One region of the Rhizobium favelukesii genome, then DNA from elsewhere that is predicted to be linked to it. Evidence: riboswitches for the same ligand, from Rfam matches in the RefSeq annotation. Region 1 holds a riboswitch; the other holds the start of a gene.
The links. A riboswitch is a leader RNA that binds a small molecule or an ion and turns the genes downstream of it on or off. The one in region 1 is predicted to bind cobalamin.
Positions count from the first base shown of each region.

Region 2: linked by a shared signal. The riboswitch ahead of bluB (5,6-dimethylbenzimidazole synthase) and the one ahead of nrdH (glutaredoxin-like protein NrdH) in region 1 are both predicted to bind cobalamin.

Region 1 is NZ_HG916852.1:3,783,645-3,791,140, forward strand. Features, by position in the region: gene LPU83_RS57205 (electron transfer flavoprotein subunit alpha/FixB family protein) at 1-222, shown strand, start outside; gene LPU83_RS57210 (3-hydroxybutyryl-CoA dehydrogenase) at 371-1,252, shown strand; gene nrdF (class 1b ribonucleoside-diphosphate reductase subunit beta) at 1,472-2,446, opposite strand; gene nrdE (class 1b ribonucleoside-diphosphate reductase subunit alpha) at 2,464-4,617, opposite strand; gene nrdI (class Ib ribonucleoside-diphosphate reductase assembly flavoprotein NrdI) at 4,605-5,000, opposite strand; gene nrdH (glutaredoxin-like protein NrdH) at 5,012-5,233, opposite strand; cobalamin riboswitch at 5,489-5,713, opposite strand; partial or broken gene LPU83_RS75395 (TlpA family protein disulfide reductase) at 5,874-5,991, opposite strand; partial or broken gene LPU83_RS57240 (3-hydroxyacyl-CoA dehydrogenase family protein) at 5,977-6,141, shown strand; gene LPU83_RS57245 (hypothetical protein) at 6,203-6,733, opposite strand; gene tlpA (thiol:disulfide interchange protein TlpA) at 6,986-7,496, opposite strand, start outside.
Region 2 is NZ_HG916852.1:2,183,562-2,191,057, forward strand. Features, by position in the region: gene LPU83_RS49420 (LTA synthase family protein) at 1-477, opposite strand, end outside; gene LPU83_RS49425 (TolB family protein) at 683-1,516, shown strand; cobalamin riboswitch at 1,542-1,723, shown strand; gene bluB (5,6-dimethylbenzimidazole synthase) at 1,765-2,454, shown strand; gene LPU83_RS49435 (DUF2865 domain-containing protein) at 2,461-3,546, opposite strand; gene LPU83_RS49440 (NADP-dependent malic enzyme) at 3,677-5,989, opposite strand; gene LPU83_RS49445 (UDP-2,3-diacylglucosamine diphosphatase) at 6,235-7,041, shown strand; gene LPU83_RS49450 (MFS transporter) at 7,202-7,496, shown strand, end outside.

The sequences.
Region 1 (7,496 bases):
CCGAACGACTGGCAGGTCGGCCAGACCGGCAAGGTCGTGGCACCTGATCTCTACATCGCCTGCGGCATCTCGGGCGCCATCCAGCACCTCGCCGGCATGAAGGATTCGAAGGTCATCGTCGCCATCAACAAGGACGAAGAGGCCCCGATCTTCCAGGTTGCCGACTACGGTCTCGTCGCCGATCTGTTCGAGGCCCTGCCGGAATTGCAGAAGGCGCTTTGAACCGAGCGGATGCCTTCATTCCGCACTTGCGAATGACTGGAAAATTATCTTTTTAAGGGCTACTACTTCTGCCGGGCGATCATTTGCCCGGCAGTTTTGTTAGAAAAATGCGGCAGCGCAGGGGCGTATGCCGAGCGGGGGTTTGGAGATGAATGCGGTGTTGAAGACGATTGGTATCATCGGCGCGGGCCAGATGGGTTGCGGCATCGCACAGGTTTCGGCAGATGCGGGCTATAAGGTCCAGCTCTACGATGTCTCCGACGAACGCGTCCAGCATGGTCTCGCCACCATCAACGGCAACCTCGCCCGCCATGTGACGAGCGGCAAGATGACGGATGACGAGCGCTCCGCCACCCTCGCCCTGATTTCCGGCTCCTCCGACATCAACGATCTCGCCGCTTCGGATCTCGTGATCGAAGCTGCGACCGAAGACGAAAGCGTCAAGCGAAAGATTTACGCCCAGGTCTGTCCAGTCCTGAAGCCGGAAGCGATCCTCGCCACCAACACGTCCTCGCTGTCGATCACCCGGCTCGCTTCCGCCACCGACCGCCCCGAGCACTTCATGGGCATCCATTTCATGAACCCGGTGCCGGTAATGAAGCTGGTCGAGCTGGTGCGCGGCATCGCCACGGAAGAGGGCACCTTCGCCACCGCCAAGGAATTCGTGGCCTCGCTGGAAAAAACCGTGACGGTCGCCGAGGATTTCCCGGCCTTCATCGTCAACCGCATCCTGCTACCGATGATCAACGAAGCGATCTACACCCTCTACGAGGGCGTCGGCACCGTCGATGCGATCGACACCGCCATGAAGCTCGGCGCCAACCATCCGATGGGGCCGCTGCAGCTGGCCGATTTCATCGGTCTCGACACCTGCCTGTCGATCATGCAGGTGTTGCACGACGGCTTGGCCGACTCCAAGTACCGCCCCTGCCCGCTGCTGGTGAAATATGTCGAGGCCGGCTGGCTCGGCCGCAAGTCCGGCCGCGGCTTCTACGACTATCGCGGCGAAACGCCGGTCCCGACCCGCTAAAGCGCGAGGCGATCCCTCCGAATCGCTTTCAGATTCGCTTGTCGCGCTTTCGTTTTTGCCTTTAGACCTGCCAGGAGGGTTTGTAGCCTTCTCCTTTTCCGAGCCGGAACCGGGGATCTGGTCGTCCGGCCGCAGCCAGCGCACCAGTCCGCGCTTTTCCTCCTCGCCCGCTGCCCGAGCGGAAAATCGAGACAGGAATTTTTCCAGTGATAGCCCCGCCTAAAAGTCCCAGTCCTCATCTTCGGTCGAGACAGCCTTGCCGATGACATAGGAGGATCCTGATCCGGAGAAGAAGTCGTGGTTCTCGTCGGCGTTTGGCGACAGCGCCGACAGGATCGCCGGATTGACCTTGCAGGCTTCCGGCGGGAAGAGCGCCTCGTAGCCGAGGTTCATCAGCGCCTTGTTGGCGTTGTAGTGCAGAAACTTCTTGACGTCCTCGGTGAGCCCGACGCCATCGTAGAGCGCCTCGGTATATTTCGCCTCGTTGTCGTAGAGTTCGAGCAGCAGTTCGAACGCAAAGTCCTTGATCTGCTGCTGACGCGCCTCGGACAGCCGCTCAAGACCGCGCTGGAACTTGTAGCCGATATAGTAGCCGTGGACCGCCTCGTCGCGGATGATGAGGCGGATCATATCAGCCGTGTTGGTGAGCTTGGCGCGGCTCGACCAGTACATCGGCAGATAGAAGCCGGAATAGAACAGGAAACTTTCGAGAAAGACGCTGGCAACCTTCCTCTTCAGTGGGTCGTTGGAGGCGTATTCCTTCATGATCAGCTCTGACTTCTTCTGCAGGAACGCGTTCTCTTCCGACCAGCGATAGGCGTCGTCGACATCAGGCGTCAGGCAAAGCGTCGAGAAGATCGACGAGTACGAGCGTGCGTGGACTGCCTCCATGAAGGAGATGTTGGAGAGTACCGCTTCCTCATGCGGCGTCGCGGCATCGGCCATCAACTTCACCGAGCCGACGCCGTTCTGGATCGTGTCGAGAAGCGTCAGGCCGGTGAAAACCCGGATGGTGAGCTGCTGCTCGTCGGGCTTCAACGTTGCCCAGGACGGAATGTCGTTCGACAACGGCACCTTTTCCGGCAGCCAGAAGTTTCCGGTGAGGCGGTTCCAGACTTCGAGGTCCTTGTCGTCCTCGACACGGTTCCAGTTGATGGCGCGCACGCGACTTGCGGGCTTGATTTGGATGTTCATTGGACGTCCTCGTAAAGTCAAAGTGTGCAGGAAACGCAGCCCTGCACCTCGGTGCCGGACAACGCCATCTGGCGCAGGCGGATGTAGTAGATGGTCTTGATGCCCTTCTTCCAGGCGTAGATTTGCGCCCGGTTGATGTCGCGGGTGGTTGCCGTGTCACGGAAGAACAGCGTCAGGGACAGGCCTTGATCGACATGCTGGGTCGCCGCCGCATAGGTGTCGATGATCTTCTCCGGCCCGATCTCGTAGGCATCCTGGTAATATTCGAGATTGTCATTGGTCATGAAGGCCGCCGGATAGTAGACGCGGCCGATCTTGCCCTCCTTGCGGATTTCGATCTTCGAAACGATCGGATGGATCGAGGAGGTCGAGTGATTGATGTAGGAGATCGAACCGGTCGGCGGCACGGCCTGCAGGTTCTGGTTATAGAGGCCAAAGGTCATTACCGCCTGCTTCAGCACAAGCCAGTCTTCCTGTGTCGGAATATCGATGCCGGCTGTCTCGAAGAGCTCCTTGATCCGCTCGGTTGCCGGGACCCAGGCCTGCTCCGTGTATTTGTCGAAGTATTCGCCGGTTGCATACGTCGAGTTCTCGAATCCCTTGAAGCTCGTGCCACGCTCCCCCGCCAGCCGGTTCGAGGCGCGGATGGCATGGTAGGTCACCGTGTAGAAATACATATTGGTGAAATCGACGCCTTCGTCCGAACCGTAGTAGATGCGCTCGCGGGCGAGATAGCCGTGCAGGTTCATCTGGCCGAGGCCGATCGCATGGCTGTCGTCATTGCCCTTCTCGACTGACGGCACCGAGGCGATATGGCTCAGGTCGGAAACGGCGGTCAGCGCGCGGATCGAAGTCTCGATTGTCTTGCCGAAGTCGGTGGAATCCATCGCCGCGGCGATATTGAGCGAGCCGAGGTTGCAGGAGATGTCCTTGCCCATATGCTTGTAGGAGAGATCATTGTTGAACTCGCTCGCCTCGCTCACCTGCAGGATTTCCGAGCAAAGGTTGCTCATCGTGATGCGGCCGGCGACCGGATTGGCGCGGTTCACCGTGTCTTCGAACATGATGTAGGGATAGCCGCTTTCGAACTGGATTTCGGCGATCACCTGGAAGAAGTCGCGCGCCTTGATCTTTTTCTTACGGATACGGCTGTCGGCCACCATCTCGCGGTACCTTTCCGTCACCGAAATCTCGGTGAAAGCCACGCCATAGACCCGCTCCACGTCGTAGGGCGAGAAGAGGTACATGTCCTCGTTGTTCTTTGCGAGCTCGAAGGTAATGTCGGGAATGACGACACCGAGCGACAGCGTCTTGATCCGGACCTTCTCATCGGCATTTTCGCGTTTGGTGTCAAGGAAGCGCATAATGTCGGGATGGTGCGCATGGAGGTAGACTGCCCCTGCCCCTTGGCGCGCGCCGAGTTGGTTGGCGTAAGAGAATGAATCTTCCAAAAGCTTCATGACAGGAATGACGCCGGAAGACTGATTCTCGATCTGCTTGATCGGAGCACCCGCTTCCCGCAGGTTCGTCAGAGCAAGTGCAACACCCCCGCCGCGCTTCGACAACTGAAGCGCCGAATTGATGCCTCGCGCGATCGACTCCATGTTGTCCTCGACGCGCAAGAGAAAGCAGGAGACGAGTTCGCCGCGTTGCTTCTTCCCGGCATTGAGGAAGGTCGGCGTCGCGGGCTGAAACCGCCCGGCGATGATCTCATCGACCATATCACGGGCGAGGTTTTCGTTGCCGCAGGCCAGCGTCAGGGCAACCATGCAAATGCGGTCCTCGTAGCGCTCCAAATAGCGCTTTCCGTCGAAGGTCTTCAGCGTATAGCTGGTGTAATACTTGAAAGCCCCGAGGAAGGTTGGGAAGCGGAACTTTTTCGCATAGGCATGGTCGAAGAGTTCGCGCACGAAGTTGAACGAATATTGGTCGAGAATGTCCTGCTCGTAATAACCCTCGGTCACCAGGTAATCGAGCTTTTCCCTGAGGTTATGAAAGAAGACGGTGTTCTGGTTCACATGCTGCAGGAAATACTGCTTGGCCGCCAGCCGATCCTTGTCAAGCTGGATTTTGCCGTCCTCGTCATAGAGGTTCAGCATGGCATTGAGGGCGTGGTAGTCGAGCGCGGCTTCTGATGCCTTCAGAGGTCGATCGAGCGTTAGCGTGTCCAAAATCGTTCCAATCCGCGTCTGACGTTGTCGACATCCGCCGCCGTGCCCAGCAGCTCGAACCTGTAGAGGTACGGCACCTGGCACTTGGCAGAGATGATGTCGCCGGCGATCCCGAAGGTCGCTCCGAAGTTGCTGTTGCCCGCGGCGATGACCCCGCGGATGTTTGAACGGTTTTCCGCGTCGTTGAGGAAGCGGATCACCTCTTTGGGCACGGCCCCCTTGCCGCATTCGCCGCAATAGGTGGGGACGATCAGGACGAAAGGACTGCTAACCGCAAGGTTAGCGTCGCCGCCGATCGGGATGCGTTGGGCCGGCAAACCCAGCTTTGTTACGAAGCGATGAGTGTTTTCCGACCGACTGGAAAAATAGACGATCTCGCCCATCGTCCTTTCCGTCACACCAGCGCGCTGATCTTATCGGGGCGGAACCCGGCCCAATGCTGCTCACCGGCGACGACCACGGGCACCTGGCGATAGCCGAGGCCTTGCACCAGTTCGTAGGCCGCAGAATCGGTGGAAACGTCGATCACGGTGTAATCGATGCCCTGGCGGTCGAGTGCGCGGGTGGTCGCGGTGCACTGGACGCAGGCGGGCTTGCTGTAAACAGTAATGCTCATCAATATATCCTCGTGTATCAGGAAGGCATAAAGGATCGTTCGGACATCCGCCGATGTCCGTGCGACAGGAACTCGAAAATGAAGACAGCTATTGCCGATTGCCGGGCGCGCTAAATGCCCGTCACTCGCGTAGATGCAAATCGAAACTCAAGGACATAAGACTTCACCCCGAAGTGACTCATGCGGGGCATTAGCGGAAGCGAAGATCGCGGCATCGTGCACAATCCAACGCTCTCCATCCGGACACCCCGCCCGTGGACGTTGCTGATCGAGGCAGGTCTCCTGGCTTGCAGGTCATAGCGCTCATTCTCGCCTTCCCGAAATCAAAGACTTCAGTGGCTTTGTCGAACGAACACTCGCCGCTTACAGTTGCGGGGGCAGCTCCGGCATTGCTCGGCCCGTCATGGACGTCGCGCACCTTATTCCCGTCTTAGCTTCCGATCCTTGCGAATCTGAAGAACCTCGAACACTACATATAGTATATGAGGTTAATTTCCCGTCAATGGCTATGTTCACACCAGCCGGTGAAAGTCTGGGAAATCGCAATGCCACTCCGGAGGGGGTGTCGGACGGATCGACCTCGAAAGAAAATTGGAGCGAAGCAGAGTATTCGATCTGCACCGCGTCGCGACGCCTCTTGCGACCCGACCGCGCCCTGATCAGCTGCGTCCTCGCTGTCCCAGGCCGCGGGGCCGTTCATGGCGGAGACCGCCCTTGTCATCGATCAGCAGCGTGGCGGACAGGCCAAGGACCGCCCCTGCCGGCTGCTGGTGAAATATGTCGAGGCCGGCTGGCTCGGCCGCAAGTCCGGCCGTGGCTTCTATGACTATCGTGGCGAACCGCCGGTCCCGAGACGCCAATTGATATCGCGGATCCACGAGATGTCGGGTTCCATTCCTGCTATTTGAGGTTGGCCGCTCACACCAGATCGATAAGCTGATGAAGTGACCTGGCAAAAACCATCAACGCCTATACGCCACGGGCGTCGCGCTTTGCCTGTGAAACAGCGCCAGCCTTCCGCAATCTACCTCGCTCCATAGGACGGATGAGATTTTTGCGCTTTGAACTTTCGATCGAGTGCATGCCTGCATGAGCCTGGCGTGCGTTAAATGACGCGTCTTTCTCGCTTTTTGCTTCTTTCTTTCGCGCCAACACGGCTCGCATGTTCTCGACCATCTGAACTTTAGCGAGCATTCTACGCCGACGAGCCTGTTCGGCATTTACACTACGCACGCCCATTGCCAGAACTTCGAGTTTGGCTCTCGTGCCCGTATCCTTGCGCGCTGGCGCCGCCCCTTTGGGTTGCGCCTTGCCTCTCATTTCCCTGCGCTGTCTATTCGCCTCGCTTTGCGCACGATCGCGCCTTTCACGTATTCGCTTGGCGAGGTCCGAGAGATCAGCATCCGGCAGGCCCTGCATCGCCGGATGGTGGGTTTTTTGAACGAGTTGCCATTCGTCCGCCGTTAGCAAACGCTCTGCCTGCTTGCGCGAAATTGCCATCTACGCCTCCTACTCTGTCGCACCAGTAAACTGACTTGCGTTCGATAGGGCTCGCCTGCCCCCTGAGCGAAGCGAGCTAAAGCTTGAAAAGCTTGGGAGACGCCGTCTCCTTCAGTCGGGGTTCGACTTATGCGCCAAGCACGCGACTTCGTCTCGTTCACAATCTAGCGACGCACGGCAAGGTCCGCAATGGGCCTTCAATATCGGTGGTCGTGTGGCGTCTTTCGAGGGAGTATTCGAAGTTGTCGACGCTCACGACCCCACGGCACCCTTGATCAGCGCCTTGGCATCTTCGCTATCCCAGGCCGCCGGCCCGTTCATGGCAGAGATCAAGCAGCCCTTGTCGTTGATCAGCAGCGTGACGGGCAGGCCGAACGCCAGGCCCTGCTTCTTCAGGCTGTTGAACACCTCGATCGTGTTGTCGCGATAGAGCTTGAGCGCATCAACGCCGATCTCGCTCAGGAAAGCCTTCGGTTTCTCATCGTCGCCGGTATCGATGTTGACGGGAACGACCTGGAACCTGTCGCTGCCCAACTCCTTCTCCAGCGCGTTCAGGGCCGGCATTTCCTCGCGGCAGGGCACGCACCACGTCGCCCAGAGATTGAAGAGCACGGTCTTGCCGGCGAAGTTGTCGAGTGTCATCGGTTTGCCGTCGGCGCCCTTGAAGGCGACGGCGGTGAGCTTGCGGTGCTCGTCGGCGGCAACCATTGCTGCGACCTGGCCCTTCAGGAACGGCGAAATCCTGGCGGCGACGTCCTTTGCC
Region 2 (7,496 bases), 1.6 Mb from region 1:
CGCGGAAAGAACGATGCCAACGACCATGGCAACCGCTGTCCACGGCCGGTCGCGCGCCATCACGGGAAGCAACTCCATGATCTGGCGCCCAAATAGGACGTCGGACGGGTACAGGGGGTCCGTGAGATAATGCTGCTTCTGGCTGGAGACGATGGCGGGAACGAGCACCAGCGGCAGAACGATCAACGCCGAAATGAATCGTCTTCCCAGGGCAGCGTCCAGCGAGAGCATCAGGACGGTCAACATCACGACCGTTGTCATGCCGGGGCGTACCGGCGATGTCAGGAATTCGCGCACATCGGCGAACCCATCGCGGGCGATTATTTCGACCGCTACAGTGGCGAAGAGAGCAATCAGCGCCGAAAGGCAAATTCCGAGCGCAGCGCGTAAAGCTGGCGATTGGGCGCTTCCCCTGACACCAGTGGAAAGCGACGCGAAACGCGCTGCCGCTGCGGACCTCATTCCCAACGCGATCAACTAAGAAACTCCAACGTCATAAAAGCTTCATCGAACTGTCACATCTTCGTCATGAACGCTAGATGAACCGTTATGTTTCCCACATTTGTGATCGGTGGATAAAGCGCCGCCGGCGCCGTCCGCGGATGCCCGCTTCGGTTCACTTGCTTGTGCCGAGCGGCGAGCCGTCGTAGGTCTGACGAGTTCGATGTCAGGAGGATTCAGATTGAGAAGTTCCATCGAGATCTACAACATCAAAACAGGCCAGGCGCGCGTTGTCTGGCAAACCACGCAACTGGTGGAAGCGCCAAACTTTTCGCCGGATGGAGGCTATCTTCTGCTGAACGGTGACGGGCTTCTCTACCGCCTGGTGCTTGACGGTTCGGGCAAGGTCGAGAAAGTCGATACCGGATTTGCCACGGCCTGCAACAACGATCACGGCATCTCGCCTGACGGCCGTCAGATCGTCATTTCCGACAAGACCGAGTTCGGGAAATCGACGATCTATGTACTTCCGGCAGAAGGCGGCGCGCCGCGTCTGGTGACGCAAAATCAGCCGTCCTATTGGCACGGCTGGTCGCCCGACGGGAAGGATCTCGCCTATTGCGGCATCCGCGACGACCTATTCGACATCTACACGATTTCGGTAGACGGCGGCGACGAGAAGCGGTTGACACGCGGCGAGGGGCGCAACGACGGGCCAGATTATTCGGCCGACGGCCAGTGGATCTACTTCAATTCCAGCCGCACGGGCCTCATGCAGATCTGGCGCATTCATCCGGATGGGACCGGCCTCGAACAGATCACCAGCGACAACTACGGCAATTGGTTTGCTCATCCGTCGCCCAACAACGATAAGGTCCTGATCCTCTCCTACGACCCCGACGTCTTCGACCACCCTCGCGATCTCGATGTTTGTCTGCGGCTGATGGATATGGATGGCGGCAACCTGACGACGCTCTTCAAACTCTTTGGTGGGCAGGGAACGATCAACGTGCCGAATTGGTCGCCGTCAGGCGATGAGTTCGCCTATGTGCGGTACTACCCGATCTCAGCATGAAGGATTGCATCGACAGATTTTTCGCGGCATAGACCCTCCGTCGGGTGCCCGTCTCAGGCGGGAGAATCGGGAATTCGGTGAAAGACCGAAACGTGCCCAACGCTGTAAGGCTGACGACTGCCGCAACAAGCCACTGGTCCAGTATCGGGAAGGCGCGGCAGCCGGATGACGCCAAGTCAGAAGACCGGCCCGACATCATAGACTGACCCGCGTGGACGGCGGGGCGGTTGTGTTGTTGGGGATTGACGATGCGACCAGACAATTCAGGCTCCCTGTCGGGAGCCGCAGCCTTTTCGGCCGAGGAACGTGACGCCGTATACAAGGCGATATCGACGCGTCGTGACGTACGTTCGGAATTTCTCCCGGACCCCATACCGGATGACGTCATCATCAGGCTTTTGTCGGCTGCGCATCACGCGCCGTCCGTCGGGTTCATGCAGCCTTGGAATTTCATTCTGGTGCGCGATCAGCAGGTGAAGGAGGCGGTCTGGCAGGCGTTCGATTACGCCAACCGCGAGGCCGGCGAGATGTTTCAGGGGGAGCGACAGCAGCTCTACCGGTCGCTGAAGCTGGAGGGCATCCGAGCCGCACCGCTCAGCATTTGCGTCACCTGTGATCCCAATCGCTGCGGCGATGTCGTTCTCGGCCGAACGCACAACCCACGAATGGATTCCTACTCCACGGTCTGCGCCGTGCAAAATCTGTGGCTCGCAGCCCGCGCCGAAGGCGTGGGGGTCGGCTGGGTGAGCATCTTTCACGAGTCCGATATCAAAAGGATTCTCGGCGTTCCGGAGCGGGTCGAGATCGTTGCCTGGCTCTGTGTCGGCTACGTCGATCAACTCTATCAACAGCCGGAGCTGGCGGTCAAAGGATGGCGCCAGCGCCTGCCGCTCGAGGAGCTTGTCTTCATGGATCTTTGGGGCAATTCAGCGGAATGATGCGGCCTACTGTTGCTGCGGCTGGGGGCCTGGCTTTGCCGGGTTCTTGAGGTCGATCGTACCTTGGTCGCCGGCAAGGAACTGCGGGCCGATCTGGCGCACCTTGCTTCCTGCCGGATCATAGGGCCTGTCCGGCACCTGAGGCTGAGGCGCGGCCGGTGCGACGGCATGGCTCTCCATCTCGGGCTTCTTGGTTTCGATCGTTGTGATCGATCCCTGTTGTGGCGGTTCGCTGATCGATTGGTTTTTTCGCATCCGCGCGTAGTAAGCGTTAAGATCGCAACTGCAGGACGATTTTTCGCCGGGCTTGCGGTTCTTGTAAGCGAAAGCATTCGGCATGGCGGTGTAAGGAGCGCCTGTCGTCGCGGAGATCATCTGCGATGTCTCGGTGCTGGAGACGTCATGATAGAAGAGCTCGGTTTCGATGCCGGGACACATCTTCGAGCAGGTGTCGGCATCGCGGGCAAAGTCTTGGGATGTTGCGTTCGAGCTCAACGGAAAGAAGCCGCCGTCACAGCTTCGCACGCATACGGTGTTCAGATGAGAGAGCGGCGACAGGCCCGGGAGACCATAACGGCGCTGGCTTGGATCGCCACCCAAGGGAATGAATGTGTCGTTCCGCAACGCCTGATCTTCGATGCTGGGTGGCGGCGCATATCCTTGGCCGGTGTCAGCGGGCCACTGCGCCTCGTTGCAGCCGTTGTCGTCGAGCGCTGCAAGAAGCTCGTTCCTCATGCGGACATCCTCACTCTGGCCGCGCAGTTCGTCGCGACGCTGCTGCAGATAACGGATGTTGTCGACCATCTTGGCTTCGGCGCGCTCGAGTTCGCCACAGTAGCCGTCATCATCGCCGATCACGACCATGCTGCCGCTCGTGCAGCCGTTTTGGCGCAGATCGCTCCGGAGTTTGCGAAGTTCAAGGTTTTGTTCGGCTATGGCGCTGGCGTATTTGCGCACTTCGGGCGTGCTGCCGATGATCTGCGGCAGGTCGGCGAGGCGGCCGCGCAGGTCGCCACAGATCGCCGGCATCTGGGCATGGGTCGGCCCGGTCAGAGCAAGGGCGGCTGTGAGTGACAAAATCCAGCGCTTCAAGGCATCGTCCCATCGGTGAGCAAATACCAGGGTCATCAGGCGCGGCGTCCTGCCGCGCCTTCATTGCTAGCCCGCTTGTCGCAACAAGCTGCGGTCGGAACCTTAACGCATTTTTTCAATCTGCCGCAAATCACGCTGGCTGTGAAGCCTCGACGACGGCGAGGGCGGCCATGTTGACCACGCCGCGGGAGGTCACGGAAGGCGCCAGGATGTGCGCCGGCAGTGCCGCGCCAAGCAGGATCGGCCCGACATGCAGTCCATCGATCATCGACTTTACAACGCCCAATGTGATGTTGGCCGCATCGAGGTTCGGGAAGACCAGCAGGTTGGCTTCGTCATGCAGTGTCGTATCGGGCATGACGCGCTTGCGCAGCGCGTCGGAGATTGCGCTTTCGCCGTGCATTTCCCCGTCGACTTCCAGTTCCGGCGCAGCCTCGCGCACCAGCTGAAGCGCAGCGCGCATCTTCGTCGCGCTCTCGGATTCACGCGAACCGAAGTTCGAGTGGGATACGAGGGCAGCACGCGGCGTGATGCCGAAGCGCTTGATTTCCTCTGCGGCGAGTATTGCGGACTCGGCAATCTCTTCGGCGCTCGGATTGAATGTAACGTAGGTGTCGGTGAAGAAAGTAGCACCGCGTTGCGAGATCAGCAGGCTGAGCGCCGAGAAGTCGCAAACGTCTTGCCTCTTGCCGATGATCTGGCGGACATCGCGCAGATGCTTCTCGTAGCGGCCTTCCAGGCCACAGATGAGCGCATCAGCTTCGCCGCGCTTTAGCGCCAAAGCGCCAATGACCGTCGTGTTTGTGCGCACGATCGTGCGGGCCGCTTCCGGAATGACGCCACGCCGTCCGACCAGTGAGAAGTAAAGATCCACGTATTCGCGGAAGCGCGGATCGTCTTCCGGATTGATCACGTCGAAATCTGCAAGCGGGCGGATGCGCAGACCGTAACGCTGCAGGCGGGTTTCGATGACCGATGGGCGGCCGATCAGAATCGGCTCGGCAATGCCTTCTTCGAGCAGGACCTGTGCTGCGCGCAGGACGCGCTCATCCTCGCCTTCGGAGAAGATAACCCGCTTGCGCTCGGCGTTCTTGGCCGCCGCAAAGATCGGTTTCATGATGAAGCCGGAACGGAAGACGAAGCGATTGAGCTGATCGAGATAGGCGTCAAAATCGATGATCGGACGCAACGCGACAGCGCTCTCGGCAGCGGCTCTCGCGACTGCCGGGGCAATGCGCAGGATCAGGCGCGGATCGAAGGGCGAGGGGATCAGATAGTTTGGACCGAAGACCGGTGTCTCGCCGGAATAAGCGCGGGCTGCGACATCAGATGGTTCCTCGCGTGCAAGGGCGGCAATGGCGCGCACGGCGGCCATCTTCATTTCTTCGTTGATCGTCACTGCGCCGCAATCCAGCGCCCCGCGGAAAATGTAGGGGAAGCAGAGAACGTTGTTCACCTGGTTCGGGAAGTCGGAACGACCGGTGCAGATCATCGCATCGGGGCGGGCAGCGCGGGCGAGATCGGGCATGATCTCCGGCGTCGGGTTGGCAAGCGCCATGATCAGCGGGTTCTCGGCCATCTGCGCGAGCAGTTCCGGATTCAGCACGCCGGCGGCGGAAAGGCCAAGAAAGACGTCGGCGCCGCCGATGTTTTCGGCGAGCGTGCGCGTGTCGCTCTTCTGGGCATAGACGCTTTTCCACTTGTCCATCAATTCGGCGCGGCCTTCGTAGACGAGGCCTTCGATGTCATGGACCCAGATATTTTCCCGCTTGGCACCCAGCGTGACGAGGAGGTTGAGGCAAGCAAGGGCTGCCGCGCCGGCGCCTGAGGCAACGATTTTGACCTCGTCAATCTTCTTGTTCGCCAGTTCCAGGCCATTGAGGATCGCGGCAGCGACGATGATGGCGGTACCATGCTGGTCATCGTGGAAAACCGGGATCTTCATGGTCTCGCGGAGCCGACGCTCGATCTCGAAACATTCCGGCGCCTTGATATCCTCGAGATTGATGCCGCCGAAGGTCGGCTCGAGCGAGGCGACGGTGGAGACCATCTGATCGACACTCGGTGCCTCGACTTCGATGTCGAAGACGTCGATGTTTGCGAATTTCTTGAAAAGGACGGCCTTGCCTTCCATGACTGGCTTTGAGGCAAGCGGACCGATATTGCCGAGGCCGAGAACGGCCGTGCCGTTGGAAATGACTGCAACCAGATTGGCGCGGGAGGTGTAGTCGGCGGCCGTTTCGGGATTATCGCGGATCGCCAGGCATGGTGCTGCAACACCCGGGGAATAGGCGAGCGCCAAGTCGCGCTGGTTGCCGAGCGGTTTGATCGCCTGGATTTCGATCTTGCCCGGACGGGGATAGCGGTGAAAGTAGAGCGCCTGCTCGTCGAGGCTTCCACCTGCCAAATTCTTTTCCGTCTTGGACTTTTCCTGATGATCCATCGTCGCCTCCGAGCTGCCGCATGCTGTCTTGGAGTGTTTTCATTACATCAAACGGCATGGCGGAACAGTCGGAATTTCCGTTCGAAATGCGAAAACAACGCAAATCTGCCGTGACGTCAGCGCAGGTCCACCGAAACCGGGAAAATCCACCGGGACAGCAGCATGTCATCTTCCTGAAACACGACTCTGGTTTTGGAGGGGGAGGTGAACGATGGGACACGAGCAGGATGCTTGTGAGGGACAATATGGATACGCGGCACTTCCGTACGCTTTTCATTTCCGATGTGCATCTCGGCTCCAAGGCCGCGAAAGTTGACTTCCTGCTCGACTTTCTCAAGCATCACGAGGCGGATACCATCTTTCTTGTCGGCGATATCATCGACGGCTGGCGGCTGAAGCGTAGCTGGTACTGGCCGCAGGATTGCAACGACGTTGTCCAGAAGCTGCTGCGCAAGGCGCGCAAGGGCACGCGGGTCATCTATATCCCGGGCAATCACGACGAATTCCTTCGCGACTTTCCGGGCACCCATTTCGGCGGCATCGAGGTCGCTGAACGGATGATGCACGAAGCGGCCGACGGCAAGAAATACCTCGTGCTGCATGGCGACGAGTTCGACGTCGTCGTGCGCAACGCGCGCCTGCTCGCCTATCTCGGCGACTGGGCCTACGACATGGCGATCATGATCAATATCGGCCTAGCAGCCATCCGTCGCCGAATGGGCATGCCCTATTGGTCGTTTTCGGCATGGGCCAAGCTGCAGGTCAAACACGCAGTCAACTTCATCGGCGAGTTCCAGCGTGTCGTCGCTGAAGAAGCCCGCAAGCACGGTGCCGACGGCGTGATCTGTGGCCATATCCACCACGCGGTGATGGAGGACATGGACGGCATCCGTTACATCAATACCGGCGACTGGGTCGAAAGCTGCACGGCGATTGCCGAGCATCAGGACGGCACGTTTGAATTGATCGAGTGGCGTGCAACGAGTGGCATACAGCCGATGCCGATGGCGATCGGCCATCGTGAAAAGGAAGTCGCGCAGCAGGCCGCTTAAGCGCGGCCTTCCCTCCCCAATTCTATGCATCAATTTAGCCCGTTGTGTCTTTGCGACAGGCCCTATTTATTTTTTGAAACGTTTCAGATGGGCAATTTCTTGCCATAGTCGCCTTTAGGTTGATGTGTTAGGCAACGTTCAGTTTCCTGCAGGTCCACCGATGATTCCCGCTCAAAATCCTCCGGCAAGTGAGGAGGCACCGCCGCGCTTTCGGCTGCTCAGTGCCTTGTCGTACTGTGCGCCTTTACTCGTCAATGGCGTGGCCTTACCGTTCTTCCCGATGTGGCTTGCGCTGCACCAGTTCAACGACCATGAGATCGGCGTCATTCTCGCCGTGCCGATGGTCGTGCGAGTCCTCGTCGCCCCTATTGTCGCGATGTATGCCGACCGGATGAAGGAACGGGCGGATGTGTTGCTGTTTTCTGGCTGCCTATCGCTGCTAACGGCGATCGCGC